Regions from separate parts of the Halomonas sp. KO116 genome, predicted to be linked through region 3. Evidence: predicted binding sites of a transcription regulator. Region 3 holds the regulator's gene; each other region holds the start of a gene.

Region 1 (4,897 bases), 560 kb from region 3:
GAAGCCGCTTTCCGCTGGGGGCATAACCAGGATGCCATGGCCAATGACAAGCTGGCTGAAGGTATCCGCCGCTTCCACGACGACCAGCTGGAGCTTGAATCGTTGATTGATAAACGGCTAGGCTGAAAAATACGTTAGCCCATGGTTTAAGTGCGTCGGGGTTAGGGTGTGCCCTGACGTCGGCGACGTTATATTCAGATATGGGGAGCGTGTCATGGATGCCACTCTGCGGCAGTTACTGGAGTCTATTAAGCTGACCCCGAGCGGTGATTTGCAGCCGCTAAGTGGGGGCGATATCGCTGCTGTTTATCGCCTGGAGACGCGGCAGGGGCAGGTGGTGATCAAGCATGACGACGCTGCTCGGTTGCGTGGTGAAGCAGAAGGCTTGCGTACCCTGCGCAATGCCTGTGCGAAGCTAGTGGTGCCGGAAGTGTTCGGACTGGCAGACGGCTGGCTGGTCATTGAGTCGTTAGACACGGTGCCCAGGCCGCAGAACGCAACTGCGCTTGGCGAAGGGCTGCGCAGCTTGCACGAAGTGATTGGCGATGCCCACGGCTGGCATCAGGATAATGCCTGTGGGCTCACTCCCCAGCCTAATGCGCCGCTTAGTGATGGGCGGGCTTTCCAGCGTGAACGCCGCCTGCTCCCCCTTAGCGAGGCGTGCTACCAGCAAGGGCTGCTGGATAGCCAGCTGCGCGAGCGCATCGAGCGCTTGGCCGAAGATCTAGAGCGCTGGCTGCCCGATGCACCACCCAGCCTGCTGCATGGTGATTGTTGGTCGGGGAATGTACTCACCACCCCGCAGGGGCCCGCTCTGATAGACCCCGCGATATATTGCCACTACCCGGAAGTGGATTTAGCGATGCTGACCTTGTTTGGCTCGCCCGGCGAGGCCTTTTTTGACGCCTACTGGAACGGCGACGCCCCGACCGACTGGCCGAGGCGTGAAGCGCTGTTTCAGCTTTACCCGCTGTTGAATCACCTGCTGCTGTTCGGTGCCGGTTACTGCTCGGCGGTTGAGCGCAGCGTGGCGAGGGTCGAGTCCTTCGCTTGAGTTACCAAGACTTATAGGGCAAAAACTTGCCGTTTAACGTTAGCAAAACCCGGTCGCCTTTGGGGTCTTCGATTTTGTCGACTTCCATGGTGAAGTTGATGGCGCTCATGATGCCGTCGCCGAACTTCTCCTGCACGACGTCCTTCAAGGTTTCCCCATAAACGCCGACCACTTCATACAGGCGGTAGATGAAGGGGTCCTGGGGAATTGCTTCGTCCCAGGCTTTGGTGGGAAACGCCACTAACGCTTCGGCGACGTCGCTTTCCACGCCCAGCGTATCGCATATTTGATGAGCCACATCGCTGCTGGCGCTATTCATGCCGTAGCAGGCGGAAGCGACCCAGACCGGCGACATGCCAACCGTTTTACCAATGTCGTCCCAGCTCATTTTTTTACGCGCTTTGGCGGCGAGCAGAGTATGACGCATTTCGAGCTTATCCATGATGGTTCTCCTTTAGAGTTAAGGGCGTTTGACGCCCTTTTTTGCCTAATAGGCTGCGATCAAGAAAAGACTTTTTTGGCCTGAGTGCGGACGTGGGTGGTGTAGAGAACCAAGCCAACCAGCGTCAAACCGCCTACCAAGTTGCCTAGTACGGTGGGGATTTCGTTCCACATAATGTATTGATACAGAGTGAAGTCAGCGCCCATCATCAGACCAATCGGGAACAGGAACATGTTGACAACGGAGTGCTCAAAACCGAGATAGAAGAAGACAATAATCGGCATCCACATGGCCATGATTTTGCCGGAAACCGTTGTAGAGATGGCAGCACCCACCACGCCCATGGACACCATCCAGTTGCAGAACATGCCTCTTAGGAAGAGCACGATCCAACCGGCAATGCCGGCATCCTGATAACCCACCGTTCGGCTTTCACCGACGGTCATCATCGTTTGGCCGACAGCGTTGATCTCTTCAGTGCCGCCCATGGTGAAGTTCAAGTAACCGAAGGTGGCGATAAATAGGGCACCCCCAAGATTGCCGAGCCCTACCAGCCCCCAGCACTTCAGCATTCGGGGTAGTGTGACGCCAGGCCGCTTGTCGAGCCATGCAAGAGGCACCAGTGTGAAAACACCAGTGAGCAGGTCATAGCCCATCAGGTAAAGCATCACAAAGCCGACCGGAAAGAGCAGCGCCCCTATCAAGAAGTTGCCTGTTTGTGTCGCTATGGTAATGGCGAAAATAACTGCCAACGCCAGGGTAGCTCCCGCCATAAAGGAGCGAATAAGTGTATCCCGGGTGCCCATATAGATTTTTGATTCACCCTGATCCACCAGCTTGGTGACAAATTCACTGGGCATTAGATAAGACATAAGCATGTCTCCTGTGTCATTTCGGTTAATTAACGCTTAACCCAAGAGTTTTAGAGTTTCCTGCTAGGAGCAATAAATAGGAGCAATAAAACCGATGGCTGCGCCTTCCTGGTGCAAAAGAGATTAAGCGTGTGGCGCTATCGCACTATCACTGTTTGTATTGCGATTTATGTGCCAACTCTTGATTGTGCTGATTAACCGTTTGTTTTTAATTAATTTATTTTTTTGGCATTGGTTTTGAATCACTCGAATAGTTACGAAAAATCGTAAATAACGATATTTCGTTGTTTTATTAACGAAAAATCGTAACTGGCGTGGGAATTGAATGGTTCATTAGTGAAGATCACCTTGAATCCTGAGGTAGTAGCTAATGCTTATGCAGGAAACCACGCACGCCACAGCCTCTGCACTCATGGGCGGCTACTCACCGCTTGCCATGATTGTGATCGACCCCTTTACCGATCAGCTATTGGCTGCCAATCCGGCTGCCTGTGAGCTGCTATGCATTGAACAGCTATGTACTGAGCAAACAGGTATTGAGCAAGGCATGTCTCTAGCGGCTCCCTTTAGCCACCGTTTGAGTGCGTCACTGCCGCTATGGGTGAGCTTTACGGATGAGGCGCTGGTGCAAAAAACCGCCTGGTCGGATGATTTGGTGATACTCGATATGCTGCGCCAGCCCTACCGGGTAGAGGTTTATGCCCAGTGCATTGAAGACTCTGACCAGCTTCTGTTAACGCTGATTGATCGTAATAAAGCCGAGCAGCGACGTGCCAAGGCAGAGCTTGGTCGCCAGCACCGCCAGGGTGAAGTGGGCTGGCAGCGTGTCGAGCAGGTCTTCGAGCGCATTGAGAAGCAGAACCAGCTGATTCTCGGCGCGGCAGGCGAGGGCATTTATGGCCTGGATGCCGAGGGTAAAACCACCTTTGTTAATCCCGCCGCGGAGCGCATTTTAGGCTGGAGTACCGAGGACATGGTGGGCCACGACGCGCATCTGATGTTCCATCACACCCACGCCGATGGCAGCCAATTTCCGGTGCAGCAGTGCCCGATTCATGCCTCGTTTAGTGATGGTCAGGTCCATCACGTCGATAACGAAGTGTTTTGGCATAAAAACGGCGAAGCGATCCCGGTCGAGTACACCAGTACACCGATTTTCGAGATGGGCCGTTTGGTCGGGGCAGTAGTGTTGTTTCGTGATATTCGTGAGCGTAAGCGCGCCGAGCAGCAGCTGCGCGATGCGCTGGCTGAAGTGGAGACGCTCAAACAGCGCCTAGAGCTAGAGAACGAATACCTCCAAGAAGAGATAAAAGCGGAGTTAAATCACCGCGATATCGTGGGCAATAGCCCGGCGGTGGCACAACTGATTAAACAGATAGAGATGGTCGCGCCCACTAATGCCAATGTCTTGATTAGCGGCGAATCCGGTACTGGCAAAGAGCTGATCGCCCGGGCTATTCATGCGGGCAATGCGCGCAGCGATCGGCCGCTGATCCGCGTGAACTGCGCCGCTATCCCGCGAGATCTTTTCGAGAGTGAGTTTTTCGGCCATGTAAAAGGCGCCTTTACCGGTGCCGTGCAGGATCGTCCCGGGCGTTTTGAGCTGGCCCACGGCGGTACGCTGTTTTTAGATGAAGTCGGTGAAATTCCCTTGGAGCTGCAGAGTAAGCTGCTGCGTGTATTGCAGGACCAGCAGTTTGAAAGGGTGGGTGACAACCGCACACGGGAGGTCGATGTGCGGGTCATTGCAGCGACCAACCGTGAACTGCGTGACATGATCGAAGCGGGCCACTTTCGGGAAGACCTCTACTTCCGCCTTAACGTCTTTCCCATTGATTCGGTGCCACTACGTAAGCGGATTGAGGATGTGCCGCTACTAGCGCGTCATTTTTTGCACCGTGCCTGTCTTAAATTCAATAAGCCCGGCGTGCGTATTCCTCCCGCCCAATTAGAAATACTCCAGCGTTACCCCTGGCCCGGCAACATTCGTGAGCTGGAAAACGTCATTGAGCGACAGGTGATCGTCACCCAGGACCGGCGCCTGGTATTTGATGACCTGCTGCTGAGTGAACCGCCGCGTTTGTCAAGCCGCAATAACTCGGTGCACTCGGTGGCTCATTCTAGTGGGCAACAAAGTGAAGCACCGCTGCTAACCGAACATGCGCTTAGCCAGCGCCAGCAAGAAAGCACCATTGCCGCTCTATCCAAGGCGGGCGGCAAAGTGTCTGGGGCGGGCGGCGCTGCGGAGCTACTGGGGATCAAGCCAACCACGTTAGCGTCACGGCTAACAAAGTGGGGCATTGATCCAAGGGAATTTCGTAAAAGAAAGCCGCATCTATCGTCAAAGTCTCATGCTTTGGACTAAGGTAAGCTGGATGCGACTTGACAATAGGCCGTACACACAATTTTAGATTGTTCAAGGCTAGCATACATACATGAATGTAACTATAATGCTCATCTTTCTGAGTGGCTTAATGCGCTGAGTGAGTTTGTAAGCTTAGATTCTTTGTAAGCTGAGAGACTTCGTAA
Region 2 (4,897 bases), 1.6 Mb from region 3:
GTCAAATTGCCCTTGGTCATTTATAAAGGCTGGGTGGCGCCAGGCGGAGGAGTTGCGCGGTGGTAGGGGGACGTAGCTTGCGGGGCTTAGCGCCGCGACGGCAGCAAATAAATCAGGCCGTTCTAGGGCGAAGTTAAGCGCGCCGTAGCCACCGGCGGAAAGCCCCGCTACGCCACGTAGGTGGCGTTCTTGCCCAACGCGATAGGTAGCTTCCACGTGGGGCATTAGGTCATTAAAAAAAGCGCTACGGGCGGGTTCGTTGTGGCCATCTACCCACCAGCTGCGGCTACCGGGCATAATGAAAACTGCTGGGGGGATATGCCCTGCGCGAATTAACCTGTCGGCTACCTGTTGAAGATTGCCGCGGGAAACCCAGTCGCGGTCGGTGCCAAAGGAGCCGTGTAGCATGTAAATGACGGGATAGGGCGTGGTTGCCTGGGTGTCATAATTATCAGGTAAATAAACGCTATAGGGGTAGTCGTAACCGAGGGTGGGTGAGGAAAAGTGATGGTGCTCAACGTCGCTTGCCAAGCTGTGCCCGCTGAGTGTTAGCCACCCAATCAAAGTGGTGAGTAGGGTGCGACATCGGTAGGAGAGGAAAGGTGGTTTTGGGATGAACACGTTTTCTCCGGAATTAAAATAGTTTAATAAAGTCGGACAGCGCGACGGCAATGGTTGTTCATCGTAGTTATGCCAAGTTGTTATGCAGACTCGTTACGCAGCATAGTTACACAGAGTAGTTATGCAGAATAGCAGGTTAGGCGTATGTAGCGGCGGGAGGCCCAATGCGAAAAGTTGAAGAGATCTATTGGTTGCGCGCTTACGGCTGTATAGCCGTTTTTTTGTTTCATTTATTAGATCACGTCAATCAACGCCTCGATAATGTCGCCACTGATTTAATGCGCCTGCCGTTAGTGCTGGGTACGCCAATCTTTTTGTTTATATCGGTCTTTGTGTTTGCTGTTCGCTACGATAAATCCGTGCCGGAGGGGTTTCTTACTCAGCGCGTAAAGTATGTGATGGTGCCGTACTTTGTGTATGGCTTTATTTATTCCACCGCTGAATGGTTAAGCCAAAAGACGTCGGATGAGCCGGTGGGGTTCGTGGCTAATGCTATCGAGTATTACGTTTATGCGGGCTGGCATGGCTATTTTTTGATTATTGCGATGCAGTTTTACGTGGCTTATTGGCTGTTTACCCGCTGGCAGCTGTGGCGATTAAATCCGGTGCCATGGTTGTGGGGTGCCTGCGTCATCAGCATGGCGTATTGGGGGCTGGCTTATTGGTTTGATGTTGATTTGCCCGGCTACCTGCTGTGGATCGCCCCGCTGGGGTGGATCTATGTGTTTTTCCTGGCGCTGGTGCTAGTGCGCTACTACCCGCTAGCCCCAGAGGGGGTACTCGCTGAGCGGCCCACCTGGATGCAGCAATTGGCGCACCCGGCGTGGTTGGTGCTGTTGGTGGCGCTACTTATAGCGGCGACGTTTGCGGGTTGGCTGGCGTTTTCATCCAAAGAGGTGTGGGTGATCCCATTCTTCGTGCTGTTTACGCTTTGCGCCATGCGTTATTTGGCTGGGCGCCCGGCGCCGTTGTGGGTGCGCCACATCAATGCGTATTCGTTTGGGATTTACTTGGCCCACCCCATGTTCTTTGTGCTTGCCGATCTGGTGGTTGAGCCTTTGTCGTTGCCGATTGGCGTGTATGCGCTGGTACTCATCGTCGTGGGTCTCGTCGGGTCGGTGGCCCTTAATAAATTGGCGAATACCACCACGCTGGGAGCGATGCTGTTTGGCAAGCGCTTGAAGGTTCGTTAATGGGAAAATGTTAGTGCATAAATCGAAAGGCACGGCTTACCGCTTCGATGTGTAAGCGAGATCCGGGTCGTTAGGCAGCATGGCGGATGGGTATTCATCGGCCTGGCTAAGCAAGCGGCCGCTGTACGTTTTTAGGCGAGTGGGGCAGTCATGCAAGCGCTGTAAAAAATCGTCAATCGCGCTGGCGTCATCCAGCTCAGGATCAAATCCACCTAAGCGCTCAAGCCAGGCCCGCCTGACGGCGATGTAGGGCGGTAACAGCAGCGTGCTTGCCAATAAGCGGCGCAGGATGCGTTTGGCTAATGATGGCTGAGCAAGGCCAACAATTAAGGCATCAAGGCTGTAGGTGTTCAATTGCGGGTAGAGTGAGCCCCAGAGGCTGGCAGGCAGTGGCTGTTTCTGCAGCGCAATAATTAACCACTCAGCTTGGCTGGCAAAGGCTGCTTTATTGAGGCGTGCGCCTAGTGGTAGCTTGGGGGTGATCAAGCAATGAGTGTGGTAACGCTGCTCAATCGAGCTGAGACGCGCATGGGCTTGCGTGCTCGTTACCAAAATGGGCAGCAAGTGGTCGGCTACGCCAGAATCACGTATGGATTTTAAGTGGCGTGGCAACATGTTACCCGTCACCATGGCATCAACGATAAAGCAAACCGATCCCATTTGCCGACTCCGATTGTGAGCAAATCTATCAAATTGTAATTTATTGTAGTAGCTGGCTTATTTGCGTAGCAAGTAAAAAAACTTGCGAGCCAAAAAAGAGGGCTCACTATTATTTATGCACTTTATTGGCGCATAAGGCATTATTTTTGCTCTGTATTGGTGCGTCATGCCTTTCTTAAACAGCTTCCGGGCCTGTATTTAGCCGCTTTGCGTCATCAAGAGGCATCCTGATCCACTTTTTAACAGTTATAAAACAATTGGTTGCTGTTTTTCTATGCCATATTGGTGCAGAGTTGGCATGCTCTCTGCATTATATTTGCAAGCGGCTAGCGGGCCGTAGGCATAAGTCCTACGACGTGCTAAAACGATAGCCGGTTTGAAATGCTCGCTGAGCGATTTGTTCACTAATGTCAGGCAAACGTTGAGCGAACAAGAATGACAAACGTGCGGTTTAGCGCGTATTTTGTCGAACAACACATTTATCGGTAGCTTACAGTCGTTAGCTTTAAGCCACGCTCATACCGGAGGACTCTATGTCAGCCAAGACTCTCGCGCTAATTGAAGAACATGATGTTAAGTGGGTAGATCTGCGTTTCACCGACACACGCGGCAAAGAACAGCACGTTACTGTGCCTGCTCGCGATGTGAACGAAGAATTCTTTGAGAATGGCCAGATGTTTGATGGCTCTTCTATCGAAGGTTGGAAGGGCATTAACGAATCCGACATGATTCTGCGCCCGGAAGATGGCACTGGCTATCTCGACCCCTTCACCGAAGATGCGACGCTGGTGCTGCGCTGCGACATCATCGAGCCGGCCACTATGCAGGGCTACGATCGTGACCCGCGCTCCATCGCTAAGCGCGCTGAAGCTTATCTAGAGTCTACTGGCCTGGGCGACACCGCGTTTTTCGGTCCTGAGCCTGAATTCTTTATTTTTGACGAAGTACATTGGAAGTCTGACATTCAGGGCTCCATGTACAAAATCACGTCTGACGAAGGCGCCTGGGCGACCAATAGCCAGGTAGAAGGCGGCAACCTGGGCCACCGCCCGCGCGTTAAAGGCGGCTACTTCCCGGTTCCCCCGGTTGATAGCTTCCACGATATTCGTGGCGCGATGTGTAACACCCTGGAAGCGATTGGTCAGACGGTCGAGGTTCACCACCACGAAGTTGCCAACGCGGGTCAGAACGAAATCGGCGTTAAATTCAACACGCTGGTGAAGAAAGCTGACGAAGTTCAGGAAATGAAGTACGTGATCCACAATGTGGCGCACGCGTATGGCAAAACGGCGACCTTTATGCCGAAGCCGCTGGTAGGCGATAACGGTTCTGGTATGCACGTTCACCAGTCGTTCTGGAAAGGTGGTGAGAACCAGTTCGCCGGTGACGAGTACGCTGGCCTGTCTGAAATGGCGCTTTTCTACATCGGCGGCATCATCAAGCACGCTCGTGCCCTGAACGCCTTTACTAACGCTTCTACCAACTCGTACAAGCGTCTGGTGCCAGGCTTTGAAGCGCCGGTAATGCTGGCCTACAGTGCCCGCAACCGTTCTGCTTCAATCCGTATTCCTTACACCGCTAGCCCGAAAGGCAAGCGCGTTGAGGCTCGCTTCCCTGATCCGACTGCCAACCCGTACCTGGCATTCTCTGCCATGTTGATGGCCGGTATCGACGGTATCAAGAACAAGATCCATCCTGGCGATGCTATGGATAAAAACCTGTACGACCTGCCGCCAGAAGAAGGCAAGCTAGTACCGACCGTAGCGCACAGCCTGGATCAAGCACTGGAAGCCCTCGATGCTGACCGTGCGTTCCTGACCGAAGGTGGCGTGTTCACCGACGAAATGATCGATGCCTACATCGAGCTCAAGATGGAAGAAGTGGAGCGTATCCGTATGACGACGCACCCCATCGAGTTTGATATGTACTACAGCTGCTAATCAGCGTATTAACCCCTAGCCTGGCTGCTATTATCAGCTAGGCGCTGGTAACAGTTGATAAAGACGCAGTTGATAAAAATGCAGTTGATCAAAATAGTATCAAAACCCCGCTTCGGCGGGGTTTTGTCGTTATTGAGGTTGTGACAAGTGTGAGGAGCGGTATGGGCAAGCTAACCACGTGCGCGATCAGCTTCTTGATGGCTGCTGCACTGAGCATTGAGGCGACCATCATTTCAGGTGCCGCTTTCGGGCAGACGGTTTTCAGGGTCATTGATGAGCACGGTAACGTTACGTTTACCGATAACCCTGGCCGCGGCGGTGAGGCGTTGGAATTGGCACCGTTGCCAAGCCTACCACCTGGGTTAAGCGCGGCTACGGCCAGTGTGGCAACGCCCGCTACTGAGCGCCCACGTGGCAAGCCAGGGCAGCCTTTTATGCCTTATGACCACTTTTCGATTGCGCTGCCCCAGCAAGGCGCACGGC
Region 3 (4,897 bases):
CTCGTCGGCTGGGTATGCAAACCACGGGCAATGCTGGTGGGGCACGTAATGTGCGTTTAGTGGCGCCACTGCAATCCCGTGACAGTCTATTAAAAGAGATGGGCCGGGGTATTTGGGTAACCGAACTGATGGGGCAGGGCGTTAACGGCGTGACCGGTGATTACTCACGTGGCGCAGCAGGGTTTTGGGTAGAGGATGGAAAAGTACAGTACCCGATCGAGGAGTTTACGATTGCCGGGAACCTGGAGCGGATGTTTGCCGGGTTAGTGGGAATTGGCGATGACACCGATACCCGTGGCAGTGTTCACACGGGTAGCTGGTTAATTGATGCCATGACCGTAGCGGGAGATTAAAAGCTACTGATCTTCTTCAAAACGAGCATCGAACAGCGCTTGAATAGCATCAAGTGCCTGTTCGGCGTCATCGCCTTCAGCATTGATGGTTAGCTCGGTACCGCAAGGGGCGGCGAGCATCAGCAGTGACATGATGTTGGCGGCGTCAGCGACCTGTTGCTGTTTTTGAACACGTATTGTCGCCGTGAACTGTTGGCCGCATTTTACCAGTTTGGTCGCCGCGCGTGCATGCAGGCCGCGTTGATTGGTAAGTGTGAGAATTCTTTCTGGCACCCTGGTTCCTTTTCGCCGAGTGGTGTCATTAATGGATAGAAGCGCTTAAGACGTTGCTTGCTGCTCGTCGGTCTGGGAGGTGCTGGCAGGCGGAGCAGCTGGCTGCTCATTTAATGTATACTGCAAGCCTAACTCGCGATGACGTAATTGAATTTCGCCCATACTGTGTACTAATCGCTCTGCTAGCTGTTCAACCATATAGACCGAGCGGTGTTGCCCACCGGTGCAGCCAATCGCAATAGTCATGTAGCTACGCTGGCTATCTTGGTAAGCGGGTAGCCAGCGCTCAAGCCAAGCCTGAATATCGTTACTCATGGCGTCTACGATGGGATAACCGCTTAAGAAGGCCACTATGTTCGCATCGCGGCCTGTGAATTGGCGTAGCGTTGGGTCCCAATAAGGGTTTGGCAGGCAGCGCACGTCGAAAACCAAATCAGCATCCAGCGGTACACCGCGCTTATAACCAAACGACTCAAGCGTCAGCGTGAGCTTATCGCGCCGCTGATGGGCGACCTGGTCAGTAATGCGACGACGTAAATCGTGAACCGATAGCCGTGAAGTATCGATCAATAAATCAGCCAGATCACGTATATCGTGTAGCGTCTCTTCTTCTTTATTGATGGCTTCTTCAAGTGTCATTTCGCTGTCGCGCGTGAGCGGGTGGCGACGACGAGTGGCGGAGTAACGCTCAAGCAATATGCGGGCGTCTGTGGTCAAATAGATCACTTGAAAAGCAATATTGCGTTGCCGCAGCTCCTCTAACATAGAGGGCAGTCGCTCTAGCGCGCCAGGCAAGTTACGTGCGTCAATGCTGACCGCCAAATGGGCTCGGTCGCCCTGGTCGCGTAGTTCGTCCACCAACGAACCCAGCAGCATGGCAGGAAGGTTATCAATCGCATAATAGCCAAGGTCCTCGAGCGCTTGTAAGGCGATAGATTTACCTGACCCAGAGCGGCCGCTAATGATCACAAGTTGCATAGAGTCTCTCTTTGCTTTGATCAAGCTGCGTTAAGGGGGTGAGCGCAAATCAACCTGCCGTTGAGTACCGCTTGGCAGGCTTAGGCCTTCAGGAGATTGTTTGCTCACGAATTTTAGCGGTAAGCAACTCAAGTAGTTCGCGCTGGCTGCCTGCTTTACGCAGCTTCTGACGCGTATCTGCATCGTTCATGATGGTCGCTACCTGGCCGAGCAGAGAGAGATGTGTGTCATCAGCCTCTTCTGGAACTAGCAATACAAACACCAGATCCACCGGGTCGCCGTCGATAGCATCAAAATCAATTGCTTCTGCGAGTTTTAAAAAACCAGCGATTGGGGCAGAGCAGTGAGGGCTACGCGCGTGGGGAATAGCCACGCCGTTACCAATCCCGGTACTGCCTAAGCGTTCACGGCCAATTAAACGGCTAAACACTTCTTGACTGTCCAGACTGGGGATATTTTGGGCAATAAAGGTGCTGAAAAACTCCAGCACCCTTTTTTTGCTGCCCCCGGGGACGTCAAAGAGAACACGTTCCGGGGGGAGTATGGTTTCCAACGTCATTGAATTAACGCACGCCTGCGCCTTGGGCGCGAGCTTGTGCTTTTTCCTTATGTTTAACGAGTTGACGATCAATTTTGTCCGCTAATGCGTCAATTGCGGCGTACATATCACTGTCTAAGGCTTCCGCATGCAAATCTGCTCCTGCTGCGTGCAGTGTACAGGCTGCCTGTTGGCGCTCTTTCTCCACAGATAAGGTGACTTGCACCGTGGTTATATTGTCGTAATGGCGCTCTACACGTTCAAGCTTTTCATTGACATAGTCACGCAAGGCGTCAGTCAGTTCTACGTGATGACCAGTGATATTAACTTGCATTGACGTACTCCTTATCCATCGGACTGTACTTCGATTGTAACCCTTTTTGCCGCGTTGCAAAGCCCTTGTCGAGAGTTTCCCTAAAACGTTGATTTGTGCTAGCGCAAACGACGTCGCTCGCTAGAGGAGGGAATGCCCATGGCTTCACGGTATTTAGCCACCGTTCGACGCGCTACTTGAATTCCCCCCTCTCCTAATAGCGTGACTAAGCGGCTATCAGAAAGCGGCTTGCCTGGCGGCTCCTCTTGAACCAATTTCTTAAGCCGAGCGCGGATAGCGGTGCTTGAATGGCTGTCACCATCCTGGCCGCTGACTTGGCTTGAGAAAAAGTATTTGAGTTCAAATACGCCGCGAGGCGTATGAATAAATTTCTGAGTGGTCACCCTGGAAATAGTCGATTCGTGCATTTCCACGGCCTCGGCGATATCGGCCAATATGAGCGGCTTCATGGCTTCTTCGCCGTGTTCTAAAAAGCCAATTTGCCGGGTGATAATCTCGCGGCCAACGCGCAGTAGCGTATCGTTGCGGCTAGAGAGGCTCTTGATCAGCCAGCGCGCTTCCTGCAGGTGTTCTTTTAAAAACTGATTATCCTGACTTTTATCCGCACGCTTTATTAAGCTGGCGTAGTCGGGCTGAATGCGCAGTCTTGGCAATGCCTCAGGATTGAGCTCTAAGTGCCAGCCTTCGTGGTCATGGCGTACGACCAGGTCGGGCGTTACGTAACTATCATCGGTATCGCCATAGGCGCTGCCTGGGCGTGGATCAAGGCTACGAATAAGGAGAATGACATCAGCCAGCTGGTCATCATCGAGTCCCAGGCGGCGTTTAAGTAAGCGCATGTCATCTTTGCCTAGTGCTTCCAGAAACTGCCGTACTAAGCGGCGGGCAGGAACCAGCAACGGCGTGTCATCGGGAAGAGTGGCCAGCTGCAGCATCAGGCACTCACGCAGGTCGCGGGCGAATATTCCTGTTGGCTCAAATTGCTGAAGCTTAAGTAGAATGGTTTCTACTTCGCGCTGGCTAAGCCCATCGACGCCTTGGGCGCGAAGCCCTTCACGGATGTCGTTGAGCGGCTGGGTTAAATAGCCATTAGCATCTAGCGCGTCGATAAGACTTTCTGCGACAAGTTGCTCTCGCGCGCCAAAATCAGTCATGGCGAGCTGCCACTGCAAATGCCCATGAAGACTCTGGCCAGCCGCTTGGCGCTCAAAATCAGGTCCTTCGCTGCTGGTGCCGCCGTGACTGCCCATATCTTGGTAGGTATCAGACCAGTCACTATCTACCGAGAGCTCGGTGGGAATGCTCTCTGACCACTCTTCCTCTTTGGGCTCGCTGGCAGCCTGTTCGCCAAATTCATCCTCTTGTTCCAGCATGGGGTTGGCATCTAGGGCCTGCTGAATTTCTTGTCGTAAGTCCAGCGTTGATAGCTGTAACAGGGCAATGGCCTGCTGCAGCTGAGGTGTCATGGTCAGCTGTGTGCCGATGCGCAGTTGAAGAGAAGCTTTCATGACCATCTGAGAACCACTCGTTAATCAGAATGCTCCACCCTAGTGCGAGTAGGTCTCCGGTGCAAGTGCAATAAGCATGCCATTGGTAGTAAAGTTGTTGGAGAGCGCTAATTAGACGTGAAAAATAAGCTAGAGGCGGAAATCGGCGCCTAGATAAACCTCTCGCACTTTCTGGTTAGTGAGTATCGAGGCTGGAGAGCCGCTGGCGATGATTTGACCATCGCCTACGATGTAGGCGATGTCACAAATATCCAGGGTTTCGCGCACGTTGTGGTCGGTGATCAGTACGCCGATGTGGCGCTGCTTTAATGCCCGAATAATGGTTTTGATCTCGCCCACCGAAATGGGGTCTACGCCAGCAAAGGGTTCGTCCAGCAGAATGAATGCGGGTTCTGTCGCCAGTGAGCGAGCAATCTCCACACGCCTGCGTTCACCGCCTGAAAGGCTCATGCCCAGGTTGTCGCGAATATGGGTAATGTGAAAATCTTCAAGTAGCGCTTCCAGGCGCTGCTCGCGGTCGCTACGGCTGAGCTTTTTGCGCGTTTCGAGTATCGCCATAATATTATCGGCAACCGATAATTTACGAAAAATAGACGCTTCTTGCGGAAGGTAGCCGATACCCGCCGCAGCGCGTTCATGCATTGGGGCGCGGGTTAGATCTACATCGTCGATACCCACTTTGCCAGCATCGGATTTCACCAGCCCCACAATCATATAAAACGAGGTGGTTTTACCCGCGCCGTTAGGGCCCAGTAAGCCCACAACGCTACCTTGGGAGATCTCTAAATTGATGTCTTTAACGACTCGGCGTCGCTTATAGCTTTTGGCCAAGTGGTGGGCATATAGGGTTTTGATTGGCGTGGTGTCTGTAGTTGCCAAGGCTTGGCTCCCTATTGTTCGGGCTGAAGCGTCA

What was found. The regulator sigma-54, encoded in region 3, starts transcription at its own class of promoters, with help from an activator protein. The targets are predictions, from matches to a motif close to TGGCACNNNNNTTGCTNT.
Region 1: KO116_RS15865 (formate/nitrite transporter family protein) is a predicted target of sigma-54. The motif match lies at 2,528-2,545, and genes of this name have one in related genera.
Region 2: glnA (glutamate--ammonia ligase) is a predicted target of sigma-54. The motif match lies at 2,769-2,786, and genes of this name have one in related genera.

Annotation. Positions count from the first base shown of each region.
Region 1 is NZ_CP011052.1:3,448,451-3,453,347, reverse strand. It holds gene tal (transaldolase) at 1-126, shown strand, start outside; gene KO116_RS15875 (fructosamine kinase family protein) at 215-1,054, shown strand; gene cynS (cyanase) at 1,056-1,496, opposite strand; gene KO116_RS15865 (formate/nitrite transporter family protein) at 1,556-2,368, opposite strand; gene KO116_RS15860 (sigma-54 interaction domain-containing protein) at 2,739-4,733, shown strand.
Region 2 is NZ_CP011052.1:4,453,532-4,458,428, reverse strand. It holds gene KO116_RS20425 (alpha/beta hydrolase) at 1-621, opposite strand, end outside; gene KO116_RS20420 (acyltransferase family protein) at 786-1,814, shown strand; gene KO116_RS20415 (hypothetical protein) at 1,851-2,474, opposite strand; gene glnA (glutamate--ammonia ligase) at 3,008-4,414, shown strand; gene KO116_RS20405 (DUF4124 domain-containing protein) at 4,576-4,897, shown strand, end outside.
Region 3 is NZ_CP011052.1:2,885,425-2,890,321, reverse strand. It holds gene pmbA (metalloprotease PmbA) at 1-353, shown strand, start outside; gene KO116_RS13390 (HPr family phosphocarrier protein) at 357-626, opposite strand; gene rapZ (RNase adapter RapZ) at 672-1,604, opposite strand; gene KO116_RS13380 (PTS sugar transporter subunit IIA) at 1,693-2,163, opposite strand; gene hpf (ribosome hibernation-promoting factor, HPF/YfiA family) at 2,168-2,476, opposite strand; gene KO116_RS13370 (RNA polymerase factor sigma-54) at 2,575-3,990, opposite strand; gene lptB (LPS export ABC transporter ATP-binding protein) at 4,114-4,863, opposite strand; gene lptA (lipopolysaccharide transport periplasmic protein LptA) at 4,875-4,897, opposite strand, start outside.